Regions from separate parts of the Paenibacillus sp. 7516 genome, predicted to be linked through region 2. Evidence: riboswitches for the same ligand, from Rfam matches in the RefSeq annotation. Region 2 holds a riboswitch; the other holds the start of a gene.
What was found. Region 2 has a riboswitch for glycine ahead of gcvT (glycine cleavage system aminomethyltransferase GcvT). Riboswitches for the same ligand answer to the same signal wherever they lie in the genome.

Region 1: it holds a riboswitch for glycine, as region 2 does, so the genes downstream of both, sdaAB (L-serine ammonia-lyase, iron-sulfur-dependent subunit beta) here and gcvT (glycine cleavage system aminomethyltransferase GcvT) in region 2, are expected to answer to the same signal.

The regions. Positions count from the first base shown of each region.
Region 1 is NZ_NPBI01000029.1:29,451-37,264, reverse strand. Features, by position in the region: gene CHI14_RS23275 (alpha-glycosidase) at 1-620, shown strand, start outside; gene sdaAA (L-serine ammonia-lyase, iron-sulfur-dependent, subunit alpha) at 799-1,746, opposite strand; gene sdaAB (L-serine ammonia-lyase, iron-sulfur-dependent subunit beta) at 1,736-2,425, opposite strand; glycine riboswitch at 2,532-2,633, opposite strand; glycine riboswitch at 2,638-2,763, opposite strand; gene CHI14_RS23260 (MFS transporter) at 2,957-4,240, opposite strand; gene CHI14_RS23255 (PH domain-containing protein) at 4,452-5,972, opposite strand; gene CHI14_RS23250 (PH domain-containing protein) at 5,965-6,459, opposite strand; gene CHI14_RS23245 (LolA family protein) at 6,491-7,582, opposite strand; gene CHI14_RS23240 (sensor histidine kinase) at 7,617-7,814, opposite strand, start outside.
Region 2 is NZ_NPBI01000020.1:58,649-66,462, reverse strand. Features, by position in the region: gene CHI14_RS16240 (PTS mannitol transporter subunit IIBC) at 1-553, opposite strand, end outside; gene gcvH (glycine cleavage system protein GcvH) at 983-1,375, opposite strand; glycine riboswitch at 1,716-1,839, shown strand; glycine riboswitch at 1,843-1,944, shown strand; gene gcvT (glycine cleavage system aminomethyltransferase GcvT) at 2,131-3,267, shown strand; gene gcvPA (aminomethyl-transferring glycine dehydrogenase subunit GcvPA) at 3,264-4,619, shown strand; gene gcvPB (aminomethyl-transferring glycine dehydrogenase subunit GcvPB) at 4,694-6,169, shown strand; gene ptsP (phosphoenolpyruvate--protein phosphotransferase) at 6,418-7,814, opposite strand, start outside.

The DNA of each region.
Region 1 (7,814 bases), on a different contig from region 2:
GTTTCTTTGTCAAAAATAAAATGAATGCCGAGACGTTCGCGAATTCCATCGGACGGCAGCTGTCACGTTATCCGCTGCAAGCCAGCGAAGTGGCGTTCAACCTGCTGGACAGCCATGATACGCCAAGACTGCTGACGCTGTGTGAAGGCGATCAGCGCAAGATGAAACTGGCCGCATTGTTCCAGTTCACTTATCTGGGCACGCCGTGTATCTATTACGGAGACGAGATTGGGCTGGATGGCGACCAAGATCCGGGCTGCCGGAAATGCATGGAGTGGGACGAGGCGAAGCAGGACCGTGAGTTGTTCACCTTTTATCAGCAGCTCATCGCTCTTCGCCATGCCCATCCCGCTCTCCGTGCAGAAGGTCACGTCCGATTCCTGCAAGCCCGTCCTGAGGGCAGCCAGCTTGTTCTCGAACGCCAAAGTGAGGATGAACGCATTCTCGTTCTGTTCAATCGTTCGGAGGAAACGGCGATCATTGAATTCGAGGCGGGTGCGGGCGAATGGACCGAATTGTTGGACGGTAACCACCGCACGGCCAGGGACGGCGATGTTCTCGCTGTTGAACTACCTGCATACGGTTATGCCGTGTTAAGTACGGATATCGGTCAGGAATAAACTTAATATTTATTTTTCATCCTCGTAGATTACATGAGCTTTCTCCTGTAAAGCCCGGAGTTAGGCTGAAGCGTTTTTCTCTTTAAATAAAAAAAGCGTCCTGCATGACCTGTAAAGGTCAGCGGACGCTTTTCTCCGTTTTGTCCCGTATAATAAATTCTATCCTATCGGCTTTGTTCTACGCCTGCTCTTTCGAGTCATCCTTCGTGTTCTGTGGTTCGGACTCTGCTTCAGGTTCCGCACGCTTCGCTTTGGGTTTCGCCAGCTTCTCCATCATTTTCCGGCCTGTTGGCGTCTGGGCCAACCCGCCCTGCGCTGTCTCGCGGTGCCTGCTCGGCATCGCACTTCCCACTTCCAGCATGACGTCAATGACTTCGTCCGATGGAATGGCACTTCTTACCCCGGCCAGCGCCATATCGGCCGCAGCCAGTGCCGTTACCGCACCGAGTCCGTTGCGGACGATGCATGGAATTTCAACAAGCCCTGCAACCGGATCGCAGATGAGGCCCAGTGTATTTTTTAACGCGAGACCTACGGCATGAACAACCTGCTCCGGCGTCCCTCCGCGCAGCTCCACCATTGCACCGGCAGCCATGCCGATCGCCGAACCGACTTCTGCCTGACAGCCACCCTCTGCACCTGAAATAAACGAGTTATTGGCAATAACATATCCGATTGCACCTGCACAGAATAAGCCGTTCACCAGATGCTCATCACTCCATCCGAATCGCTCCTGGGAGCTGATGAATACACCAGGGATAATCCCGCATGAACCAGCCGTCGGTGTAGCCACAATCCGGCCCATCGATGCGTTGACTTCAGATACACACAGGGCATAAGCCATTGCCAGTGCGGAAGCGTCACCCGAGCAGGTTTCGCCCTGGCGAATATATTGGGCCATCTTTTTGCCGTCTCCGCCAGTCAAGCCACTGCGCGAAGTGGTGTCCTCCGTCAGTCCTTTCTGTACAGCCTCTTTCATCACCTGATAATATTCCGACATCTGCCGCACAACGTCTGCTTCCGGCGTATTCGTCTCCTGAACCTGCTCCTCGATCATTAGCCGCGCAATGGTTTTGGATTCAGCCGTACAGATCGTATTCAGCTCATGCAAGTGCTTAAACCGCATCCGAATCAACCCCTCTCTTCAAATCAATGACGCGAATATCCAGCACATGATCCAGTGAACGCAAGCGTTCCAACATCTCGGCACTTGGTGCTCCGTCCATTTCCATCGCTGTTAGCGCTTCGCCATCCCGGGCTTTCCGGTCTACCTGCATATACCCGATGTTAACCCCTGAGGAGCTGATCGTAGACGTCACGGAAGCAAGCACCCCTGCCTTGTCCGCATGACGCAGAACGAGTGTGGGGAATTCCCCGCTGATCTGTACCCGGAAATCATTAAGCGCATGCACCGACACACTGCCGCCGCCAATCGAAGCACCAACGAGTGAACATTGACGCTCACCATGCCACAACTCAATTTTGACCGTATTCGGATGCGGAGCAGGCAGTCCACTTGTATAGAACTCAACCTTCATACCCGCTTGTTCGGCATACGCCTCGGCGTCTGGTATACGTGGATCATCCGTGACATAGTCAAGCAAACCACCAATTAACGCCAGATCCGTACCGTGACCTTGATACGTATCGGCAAATGAGCCGTACAGTGTCAGCCTGGCACGTTCAGGCGTACACCCCAGCCACTGCCTTGCAATTCTCCCCAGTCTCGCTGCCCCAGCTGTATGTGAACTTGAAGGGCCCGTCATCGACGGACCAATAATTGAAAAAACATCTTTAAATCGCATCCTGCACCCCTCCATATCGTCATATCCATCCAGACATGCACCATAATGTTCCTTAATTACTGAATGATGACATCAAAAAAGGACAGTAGAAGGCCTTAGGCCCTCTCTCTGTCCTCGTTACCTGAGAGTTTCATGATCAGAGGCCGCCCCAAGGGGTACCCTACTCATCATATACCCCTTGGGTGGCGCATTCGCGCACTCTCCAGAGTTGCGTCCAACGATGGTACTTTTACCTGAGAGATTAACCACCTGCGCCGGGTGCGCAGCGGCTTGCTCCTTCGGTGCCTGGCAGCCTACTGAAACCAATGGCCTGCCCAGGTCTCTCCCGCTCGTTCTCATCCGCTGTATCGTATATATTCGCTTGAACACATATCAAACGTTGTCCTTATGAGATTGATCATTCATATAACAGATTAATATGCAACACACGTAATGTCAACAAAAGTAACGCATCATTATCATCTTGGTAAAATTCCTCTAATATTATATGCAGCTTTCCACAGAATCGTTCAGTTTTCAATAGGCTATAGACTAGCTGTGGAGAGATTTTGATTTTGATGATGAGCTGTGATCCTTATAATATGACTGTCTTGAAGGAAGCCAGCTCGTAAGCCATAACAGGAGGGAACCCAGCATCAGAACTGCCGAAACGACCGTATATACGGTTCGAAGAGAGATCATTTCGGCAACTACACCCATGACCAAAATCGAAATGACCTGCAATGCACTCAGCATGAGTCCAAGTACGCTGCTCATTCGCCCCATCAAGTCTACCGGTATATTATTCTGATAAAAGGTGACCAGTCCCGTGTTTGCCGGCGCCGAACACAACCCAAGCAGAATAAAGGCGAATGCGGCAAGCTCGAACGAAAACGAACGAGCGAACAGGAAATAGCCAAGCGCAACTAAGAGCACGCCCCCGCCCATCATGTGACGTATGGACAAGTGTTTGGCGAACAACCACACCAGCAGAGAACCCGCCATGTATCCAGCTCCAGTAACACTCATCAACGCACCATACTGTGACTCAGACAGGTTCATGACTTGACGGATAAACACCACTTCCTGTGCATCCAGCGACATACCAATAACAAGAATAATCTGGAATAAGGCATAGATACCTACCACATATCCTGCTTGGCGACTGAATTGCATTACGGCCCGCCAATCCTGGGCGATCAGGCGAGGGGTCAGCCTTGTCCTACCGCCGCTCTGCTCTCCAGTGCCCAGCCTTGGCAGAAACATCAGGACGAGCACCGACACAACAAAGGAAGCTGCATTGGCATAGATCGCCGCTACAGGAGACAGATAGATTAACATGACTCCGGCTATGGCCGGACCGGTAATAAAAGCACCTGAGCTGATCATCGCCTGCAGGGAATTGAATCGCTTGCGCCGCTCTGCAGGAACCAGACGGGTGATGTACACCTGCGAAGAAGGTACGAATATGGATGACGACATGCTGACAAGAAACATGATGCCGTACATCATCCATAGACTGGGCATCAGCGGAAGCAATGCCACGAGCACAGCTCTCACCACATCCGCCCCAATCATCAGCTGCCGCTGGTCGTAGCGGTCAATCAGACTGCCTGACCAGAACTTGGTGCATACCGAGGCAATCGGCGAGATAATCCACAAGCCTGCGACTGCCGCCGGGGACTGTGTCATGTTAAGCACCATCAAATTAATGGCCACAATGTAGATAAAATCCCCCAGATTGGATATGCCTACTCCGCCCAGCAGCAAGCCGGCATGTTTCCATCCACCTGACTCGGCGCCCTTCCCTTTCCCCTGATCACGATCATTACTCATCCATTATATCCCTCCCGGATTCATTCCTTAAATCATTCAATGCACTGATTTAAAACCCAATAATTGTATTATCTCCTATTTGATCCTTTTTCGCAGTAAAAAAATGGACAATGCCTGCGTCGATCATCATGTTGTGCAAGACTTCCCGTACAAAAAAGACTGCCCTTAATCTGGCAGTCTCAAGTCGTTTTAATCTAAGATGCTTTCTATATCATTTTTGGGCCAAATCCGAAGCCTGCCGAAACCATTCTTTTACGGCATTAGCCTGGCCATATTCCAGGAATATGGCTTTGAAGCCGCTCCGATTTACCATCAGCCTCGCCCGAACGGATAACAAGGACTTGCTTCGCTGTCTTCGGGTAGCAACTGTATCTACTGTGACCACATGAGGCCGGCGCATCAGCGCTGTTCTGCGGGAGATGGCCCGGTGGCGAATGGTTAGCAGCTTGCCCTGAATACTCAGCCCTTCATCCTTGAAGCACCCGTATCCCCAAACGGCACATAAGGGAATAAGGAGAAATAGAAATGCACCCATCGGGCCCAGAAACACCGTCCCCGCTGTTCCCAGCAGGGCTGCACCAAGCAGTTTCCAGCGCAAGAATAACCAGCGAGCTCGGTCCGGGGGTCTGTTAGCGGGTGGCTGCATGACGAATTGCGGTACAATTCGGGCAAGCAGCTCATTGACATCGCGGAGCGGCAGCAGCGGATGAAGCATCATTTTTTTCTCCATCTCTGAAGTCAAAACAAAAATCTCCACCTCGGCATAACCAAACGGCTGTCGCAGCAGTCCCTCCCTGATCTCCACCGCCTGGACCTTCCCTGGTGAGAACACATGCTTCTTTCGGTCGAGCAATCCGGAAACAATCGTAATATTACCGCCTTCCTGCTCGACCGTGAATCCGGCATACTTTATCGTGAACAGGACAGCAGACAAGATCCAGGCCAGCAAAAACATGACAGGAACTAGTCCGAGCCACCAGATCGCTGGCAGCTGTCCAGCCCGCTCAACCAAGCTGCTGTAGAAATGCGCAGGGAGCAGGTCATCTGCGAAGGAATAAACCCCAGTTCCGAATACGACGACGAGCGGCAGATTCATCGTGGTCAGCGCTCCGGCAAACAGTCTTCCGGCTGACAGCCGAAGCAAAACCTCCCGTTCTGGCTGCATAAGCGGAGCGGATGCCTGGATGTGCTTCTCCTTTTGCTCAGGAGATTCCCCCTCTTCATCTGAGTTAAGATCTTCAGCATGTTCAGCTGAGAGAGGTGCTTCCGCTTTCTTCACAGCCTCATTCCGCTTCTGATATAACCATTGCTCTATCCGCTCGGCCTCCGCAACTGCGAGAGCGGGCAATACACCATCGGCCTCTTTGCTGCCGCCCGGCGTCTCAATCTTGAGCTGTGCCAGCCGGAGCAAGCGCTGAATCAAAGGCTGCTGTGTCTGGATGGAGTGAATACGGCTGAAATAGATCGATTTCTCCTCCCGGACAAAGATGCCCTGACGCAGCATAATCCGATCATCCTGAAGCGTGTAGCTGAATTTACGCCATTTAAACCACCCATACAGAATAAACGGAAGCGTAAATAGAACAATGGCAGCAGCATAACCATACCAGGGAAATTTGCTCCAGTTCACGCCTTTGATGATGAGTAGAACGAGGATGGGAATGATGGACTTCATTACGCTAAAAAAGGGAAATAACATGTACAGCTTATGTAGATGCTTTGGTTCATTCATCGGGATCTTCCACCTTCGCCAGATGTCCGATACTGCGCTTCAATTGCTCTGCTTCCTCTCTTTCCAGTCCTGCGATATGGAGTGTGGCTGCGGCAGTAACGATGCTGACCTTGGCAAGTCCATACTTTCGCAGCAGCGGACCGCTCTCCAGTTCCACCTGCTGTACACGCGTCATCGGCACAATCGTATCCGTATGCCATAACCAGCCGGAATGGATCTCCACTTCATCCTCAGCCACCCGAAAACTAAAGTGTCGGTGCCGCAAGCCGGGCAGAATCCATGTGTACCAGACCAGTGAAATAATAAAAAGCCCTAAGCCGATCCAGCCCGGCCACAGCACCCAGTCTCTAACCCATGCGATCATCAGATATCCAGCGGCCAAAAGAGTCAACAGCCCATTGACCATAAGGGCCGTCAGGGCTGTAGCTTGTTTCGCTTTGGGGTGGAGACGTCGCAGTTCTCCGTTGTTAACCTCTGTGTAATCCATTGCGTGACTCACACTCTCCTACCATTCAAAATTAAGGCTGATTAGGAAGCTTCAGATCCTTCGCCCAATCCTGAAGCTTCTCCTTCGTCCATTCCTCGTTCTCACCCATGATGGAGTAACGCAGCCCATTTTCAGTCCATGATATGTTTCGTATGCTCTTCATATACGAACCCTCGGTATCCCGAACCTCTACCTTGGACTCATCAGGCAGCAGTGTATCATCCACATTTTCATCCGGTGCCTTGAATACGGACAGACTCACTTCAACCTTGTCGTTGTTGACGTAATACAAAGTCACTTCATCCCTGCCAAACTCTCCGCTTGATGAAAACATCTCCACCCGAGACAGCTCAAGTTCACCGCTCATATCCTGTAAAAAGGGTTGGCCCAACGCTTGTTCGGCTTCTTCCAGACTCACTTCCGAACTCTGGCTCAGATCGTTCAGATCTTTCACTTCCACTTCTTCGGGAATGTCGATTACGAACGTATCCTCCGAAAATTCGGGATCATATTGAATCGGATCATAGACCATTTCTGACTTTTCATCACCATATGTGCTGATGACTTTAACAATCATCCACGTTTTGGGGTCAACCCAATATTCGGAGGAGATGGATAAGGTGCCATTCTCTTTCGGCATCAGCTTGATGTGAATGACTTCCTGTCCGTGAAGCTCTTCCTGTCCCATCATATCCACATCATGGGAATCCCGCAACCGTTCCAGCTGATCCACCAGCATCTGCTTTTGAGTCTGTTCTGGCTGTTGTCCCGTGGCAGCTACGTTCATCGAATAGGCCGTACCGGTCTCTTTTTCGTAAATGGTGATATCTGTTCCGTTATTGACCGCGTAGCTGACATGGCCATTCTCCTCTGTTTCGGTGCGCTTACGCCCGGTCTCTCCGTCAACCCATTCCTTAATGTGCATGGTGTGACTCAATTTATCATCCGACCACACTTTCATTACACCTTCGGCATAGTAGGAAGCGGGCTTCGTTTCTGCAGTGACGACCTTCTCGATCATCTCATCACCAGACAGGCCAACCAGATCCTTCTCAGCGCAGCCTCCGAGCAGTGACCCCGCAAGTAGCGCTGTACCGAGCATCATCCAACCTTTTTTCATCATTATCGTTCATCCTCTCTCATTTCGTTTAAGGGCATTACAACTCGGGCAATCGACATGCAGCCAGCGTGCCATATCCTTCAGCCGACCACATGCGCATCTCACCTCCATGCTTGATCGCAATCCGTTTGGCTATGCTTAATCCGAGACCCGAACTGCCCGCATACGCCTTCTCTTCCTGATTCTGATGTTGAACATAGGGTTCGAAAATACGATCCAGCTGTTCTTCGGGAAT
Region 2 (7,814 bases):
GTGGGAGCAATCCCAGATTCATCAGCCCCTGTACACCAGCAGACAATACAGTGCTGATCCCTTCAACAGCAGGTCCGATGCCCAGCAGTGCAATGATCGCCAGGATACCACCGATAATACCGGCGGAGAAGTTGTTAACCAGCATCTCGAATCCTGCTTTGATCTTGCCTTCAACGGCTTTATCGAACTTTTTAATAATCCATGCGGCCAGAGGTCCGGCAATCATGGCACCCAGGAACATCGGAATGTCACTACCGACGATAACCCCTATAGTCATGATGGCACCAACTACACCACCACGCTGGCGGTGCACCATAGTACCTCCAGTGTATCCAATAAGCAGTGGCAGCAAATATTTGATCATCGGATCTACCAACAGTGCCAGATCCGCGTTAGGGAACCAGCCCTTTTCAATAAAGAGCGCCGTAATTAATCCCCATGCAATAAACGCACCCATATTTGGCATAACCATGCCGCTTAGGAATCGGCCAAAACGCTGAACACCTACCCGGAGACCGCCTTTGGAATTGGACGTTTGGTCCAAGTTACTCATTGTATTATCCTCCTCGGATCAAGTAGTTATCATTTATGAAAGGGGTATCATTTCTCCCCTGCTGTTATCCTAAGCCAGATTGGTCTCCGGTTCAACGAAATGAAAGCGTACTTTCGTCATGATCATTGATGACAACATTGTGTTTATGTAATCGTTTTTATGGTGATGAGAGGGTTCTAACCATTGATATACTTGGCTTTTTTCGTATGTGCCTTATATCATTTACGGTGTTGAATTCTATAATATAGCTTGTGCGATTCAGCCTTATTCCATCCTGTTTAAGTGCCTCAAATGGCAACAAGCCTGTCCTTGAGAACACAAAAAGCCTGCATGAGCACCAAGGCTCACACAGGCTCTGAAGACGTGCACGAACGTCCATATTATGAAAAAAACCATAGAATAATAAAGGTTATTTAGTGCAAACAGATTTTACTCTTCGGTGTGCTTACGGTATGCGTCAGCATTCATCAGTTTAGACAACGCTGCTGTCAGATCACCTTCAACACGAATCTCGATCATCCAGCCTTCTTCGTAAGGCGAACTGTTGACGAGTTCAGGTGCATCCTGCAGCGCTTCATTCACGGCAATAATGGAACCACTTACCGGAGAAAACAAATCCGAAACCGTCTTCACGGATTCAATCGTACCAATGCTGTCTTCCGCTTTTACATCTGATTCAAGGTCAGGCAATTCAACAAACACAATGTCCCCCAGCTGATGCTGCGCGAACTCGGTAATGCCAATCCGTACAGTATCCTCCCCTACGGTTTGCACCCACTCATGCTCTTCACTGTACAGGAAATCACTTTTCAATTCGCTCATCGATATCCGCCTCGCTTTTCATTAATGAGTGCATGCGTCCTTCGGCCAACCCTTTTTCCCAGAACATAGCGTAAGATATTTTTGATTGAAATGTCAAGATACCTCACAAATTATTTGATTTTTGATGATTAGAGCCTGTAACGCAAACACCCTCACTCTACATATAATGGGTAATATTAGAATAGTAAGCGTACTCTTTTTATATACACGAACAATATATCTAGATCGCTAAATATCATTCGGTTTTTTATTGATTTCTGTGATATCGTTCTTGACATCGAGAGTGGATTCACGTTTTAATGAGAGAGTAAATGTTAATCGTTGTGTGCATCACCCGCGGATGAATGTAAAGGGAGAGATTACCCGTGACGTCCAACTCTTGGATGCATGCGGTAACGCCGAAGGAGTAAACCACCCGACAAGCGGGAGGTGAATCTCTCAGGCAAAAGGACTTTTACGGGACGCAACTCTGGAGAGCATCTATTCGCCCGGTATGGGCGTTTTGATCACCCAAGGGGAAACCTGCTGCAACCTATTGGCGGGGTAACTCTCAGGTACCAAGGACAGAGCCTAAGAATACAGCGTGCTTCTGGCATGCCGGTTCTTTGGCCTGTCCTTTTCCTTTTTCCCAAAAAAACGAAACTCAGGATCGAGCCGACGCTGTCATCAGCAGCCTTAACCATACTTATCCAAGAAAAGAATGCATCATTCATGTTATACACTCGGCCCGGTAGCGGCCATAACGAGGTGATTTGATGTCCGATTTGCTTAGAACTCCACTCTATCCACTTTATCAGCAATATGAAGGTGTACGGTGCATCGATTTTGGAGGCTGGGAGCTTCCGGTGCAATTCAGCGGGATTCAGAAGGAACATGAAGCGGTGCGGGAACGGGCTGGACTGTTCGATGTATCCCACATGGGTGAATTCACGGTGCAGGGTGAACAGGCCGAAGCATTTTTGCAGAAACTGACGACTAACGACGTGACCACACTGGTTCCCGGCCAGGCACAATACACGTTAATGTGTTACCCGGACGGTGGCGTAGTGGACGATCTGCTCGTATACAAGCTGGAAGATCAGCATTATATGCTTGTTGTGAATGCCTCCAATATCGATAAGGATTGGGCATGGCTGCAAGAGCATATGGTTCCTGGAGTGAGCATGACGAATGACTCCGTGGAAACAGGTCTCCTGGCCCTGCAGGGTCCGCTTGCTGCAGACATCATCGGAAAGGTTACAGATACCGACGTATCCATAATCGAGCCTTTTCGTTTTGTACAGAACGCTGAGGTCTGTGGTGTAAAACTGCTGCTGTCCCGCACCGGTTATACCGGAGAAGACGGCTTCGAGCTATACGTACAGGCAGATCAGGCCGCTGCGGTCTGGAACGGATTGATGGAGGCTGGCGCTGATCAGGGACTGGTACCGGCTGGACTTGGTGCACGGGATACACTTCGATTTGAAGCGAAGCTGCCCCTCTACGGACAGGAACTGTCGCCGACCATTTCACCACTGGAAGCTGGCGTTGGCATGTTTGTGAAGCTGAATGCCGGACCTTTTATCGGACACGAAGCGCTATTGCAGCAAAAGAATGATGGACCTGCCCGCAAGCTGGTCGGCATTGAAGTACTGGAACGCGGGATTCCACGTCCCCACTATCCCATTTACGCCGAAGGCGTGCAGATCGGGGAAGTAACAACCGGTACACAGTCCCCTACGCTGAAGCGCAATCTGGGGCTCGCCCTGATTAACAGCCAATATGCTGCACTCGGCACCCCGCTCGAGATTGAGATTCGTGGCAAAAAGCTGAAAGCCGAAGTTGTGAAGACCCCTTTTCATAAACGGACACGTACGTCAAAGACACCTACCCAAGGAGCTGAGCAAGCATGAGCAAGCACCGCTATATTCCCATGACTGAACAGGATCAGAGCGCCATGCTCGCGACCATCGGTGTGGACACGATTGAAGATCTGTTCCAGGACATTCCGCAGGCGATTCGTTATCAAGGCGAGCTGCCTGTCTCCTCCAAACTGGATGAATACGCACTGACGCGTCATATGTCCAAGCAAGCCGGCGCGAATGCCAATTTTGAGACACACGCCAGTTTCCTGGGCGCAGGCATATACGATCATCACATCCCTTCCGTTATTAATCATGTCATTTCCCGTTCCGAGTTCTATACCGCCTATACGCCATATCAGCCCGAAATCAGTCAGGGCGAGCTCCAGGCGATCTTCGAATTCCAATCGTATATCTGTGAACTGACTGGCATGGCTGTAGCCAATGCGAGCATGTATGATGGCGCGACCGCATTTGCAGAAGCAGGGAATCTGGCCGCAGCGGCAACTCGCCGCAAACAGCTGATCGTCTCCCGTACGGTTCATCCCGAAGCCCGTCAGGTATTGAAGGCTTATGCCCACGGTCTGAATTTGGAGATTGTCGAGATTGGTTATCAGAACGGGGTGACCGACTGGGATGCCCTTCAAGCCGCCGTATCGGATGATACCGCAGCCGTCATGATCCAGAGCCCGAACTTCTTCGGTGCCGTGGAAAATGTAAAACAGGCTGCAGACTTCGCGCATGCGCACAAGAGTCTGCTCGTGGTCAGCGCAAACCCGCTGGCGCTTGGTATGCTCGAAGCTCCAGGCAAGCTGGGTGCCGACATCGTTGTCGGTGATGCACAGCCCCTTGGCATCTCCGCTTCGCTCGGTGGTCCGACATGTGGATATTTCGCTGTATCCCAGGCGCATATGCGCCGGATTCCCGGCCGGATCGTTGGCCAAACAACGGATCGCAACGGCAAACGCGGTTTTGTACTGACGCTCCAAGCGCGTGAACAGCATATCCGCCGCGAAAAGGCGACATCCAATATTTGTTCCAATCAGGCACTGCTTGCCCTAAGCGCTTCGGTGTATATGTCTACTATGGGAAGACAGGGCATGATTGATGTGGCTGATCTGAATTTGCAAAAGAGTCATTATGCTCTTCAAGCATTGACAGCAATTCCTGGGGTCAGCCTGACCTTTAATGCACCCACATTCAATGAGTTTGTCATCCAGCTGCCCGAAGGGACAGACGTTAATGCCCTTCAGTTGAAGCTGCTGGATGCCGGTTTCATCGGTGGATATGAACTTGGTCGGGATTACCCGGAGCTTGCCGGACATATGCTGGTCGCTGTTACGGAACGGCGCAGTAAGGAAGAGATTGACGAATTCGTACGTGTATTGGAGGGATCGCTGTGACTCAGGAAATGACAACCATCCAAGGACAGCCGGAAACGGCAGCTCCTTCCCAAGCCGAAACCAGCACGCAACAAATGACACAGGCAGCATCGCCTGCTCCAGAGCAGTCGCTGATCTTTGAATTGAGCAGCCCGGGGCGTGTCGCTTATTCCCTGCCTGAATGTGATGTTCCGCGTCAAGATCCCGCGAGCTTGATTCCCCGGGAAATGCTGCGTTCGGAAGCAGCTGCACTGCCTGAGGTATTTGAAGTGGATGTCATCCGTCACTATACTGCCCTTTCTCGCCGGAACTTCGGGGTAGATAACGGATTCTATCCACTTGGCTCTTGTACAATGAAGTACAATCCGAAGATTAACGAAGATGTAGCTCGCTACAATGGATTTGCCAAGATCCATCCATATCAGCCTGAATCCAGTATTCAAGGTGCACTTGAACTTCTGTATACGTTGCAAAACGACCTTGCAGGTCTGACTGGCATGGACGCGGTGACCCTGCAACCAGCTGCTGGTGCACATGGTGAATGGACCGGACTCATGATGATTCGTGCCTATCACGAAGGTCGTGGTGAACAGCGGACCAAAGTCATTGTCCCGGATTCTTCACACGGCACCAACCCGGCAAGTGCAACCGTGGCTGGCTTCGAGACGGTAACCATTCCATCCCGGGCGGACGGTCTGGTCGATCTGGATGCACTGCGTGCAGCCGTAGGTTCCGATACTGCAGCCTTGATGCTGACCAACCCAAACACCCTGGGATTGTTTGAAAAGGACATTCAGGAGATTGCCTCCATCGTGCATCAAGCCGGTGGGCTTCTCTATTATGACGGAGCCAACTCCAATGCCATTATGGGTATCACCCGTCCTGGGGACATGGGCTTCGATGTCGTGCATCTGAACTTGCACAAAACGATGAGTACTCCGCACGGCGGAGGTGGTCCTGGTGCGGGACCCGTCGGCGTAAAAAATCGTCTGATTCCGTTCCTTCCGAAACCGATGGTGATTAAGAACGATCAGGGACAATACGCCCTGGATCGGGAAGGAGATCAATCGATTGGTCGGGTCAAAGCGTATTACGGCAACTTCGGTATCTTAGTACGCGCCTATGCCTACATTCGTACGTATGGACCTGAAGGCTTGCGCCGGGTATCCGAATGTGCCGTACTCAATGCAAACTATATGATGGCACGTCTTGCACCTTATTACGAAATTCCATACCCAGGCGTATGTAAACATGAATTTGTCATGTCTGGCCGGGGCCTGAAGCAATATGGTGTAAGAACATTGGATGTAGCCAAACGACTGCTTGATTTCGGGTATCATCCGCCAACCGTCTACTTCCCGCTCAACGTAGAGGAATGTATCATGATTGAACCAACAGAAACAGAGAGCAAAGAAACGCTGGATGGTTTTATCGATACGATGATTCGCATTGCCAAGGAAGCTGAAGAGACACCGGAACTGGTACTCAATGCACCCTATGGCACGCCGGTTACCCGTCTGGATGAGACCACAGCAGCACGTAAACCCGTATTGAACTGCGCGTGCAGTTGATACCCAGCCATTCAACTAAACGGCTCCAGCTGATGTTTTAACGTCAGCTGAAGCCGTTTTTTATTTGCAGATGATCCCTGCCTTCTACGCGCCAACGCTCTCTTTCTCATTCCATATGATCCTAAACTAGCCCGCAAAAAAAGCCGGCATCCGCTGTTCGCAGATACCGGCAATATCGCTGCATTCCTGCAGCCCATTTTATCGGAAAAAGAAAAGACCTTAAAATCCGAAGGAAAACCCTCGCAAAATTACGCTTTGATGCTTTGAACCAATTCAACCACTTGCTCAGCAGTTTGCATGTCCAGAGCTTTGGCAGCCAGTTCCTGCATGTCCGCACGGGACAGCTTGGTGATCTGGCTACGAGCTGGCAGGATGGATGTTGCGCTCATGCTGAACTCATCCAGTCCGAGACCAAGCAGCAATGGAATTGCTGTTTCGTCTCCCGCCATCTCTCCACACATACCAACCCATTTACCTTCGCGATGTGCTGCATCGATGACCATTTTCACCAGACGCAGAATAGCAGGGTTGTATGGTTGATACAGATAGGATACGCGCTCGTTCATACGGTCAGCAGCCATGGTGTATTGAATCAGATCATTCGTTCCGATACTGAAGAAATCAACCTCTTTGGCAAATTGATCCGCAAGAACCGCAGTCGAAGGAATTTCGACCATGATACCCAGTTGGATGCTGTCGGAAACAGCAATTCCTTCAGCTACCAGCTTTTCCTTCTCTTCGAGCAGGACCGCTTTCGCTTCACGGAATTCACCCAGTGTTGCGATCATTGGGAACATAACACGCAGGTTGCCATGTACGCTTGCACGCAGCAATGCACGCAATTGTGTACGGAAGATATCCAGACGGTCCAGACACAGACGAACTGCACGGAAACCAAGGAATGGATTCATTTCTTTTGGCAGATCCAAATATGGAAGCTCTTTGTCTCCACCGATATCGAGCGTACGAACAACGACTGGTTTGCCTTCCATTTTTTCAAGTACAGCTTTGTAAGCATTGTACTGAATATCCTCGGAAGGAAGTTTGTCTCTTCCCATGTACAAGAACTCGGTACGGTACAGGCCTACAGCCTCTCCACCGTTCTCCAGAACACCGGTTACGTCATTCGGCGTACCAATGTTAGCTGCCAGTTCCACATGAACGTTATCCACCGTTACGGTTGGTTCGTCACGAAGTTTTCTCCACTCGGCACGTTGTGCATCATATTGTTCCTGTTTGGAACGATACTCCGCAATTACCTCATCTGTTGGGTTAACCAGCACATGACCGTCCAAGCCATCAACGATAATCATATCGCCTTGTTTAGCTTGTGCCAGAATGTCTTTGGTTCCTACAACAGCCGGGATTTCAAGAGAACGAGCCATAATTGCAGAGTGGGAAGTACGTCCGCCAATGTTAGTTGCAAAACCTTTAACATATTGACGGTTCAATTGAGCTGTATCGGAAGGCGTCAGATCCTCCGCCAGCACAATCACTTCTTCGCTGATCTCAGCCGGACTCATGAAGTCGATACCAAGCAAGTGATTCAGCACACGTTTGGTTACGTCACGCATATCTGCAGCACGTTCCTGCAGGTAAGCACTCTTCATGTTTTCGAACATGGAGATAAATTGCGATGCCGTTT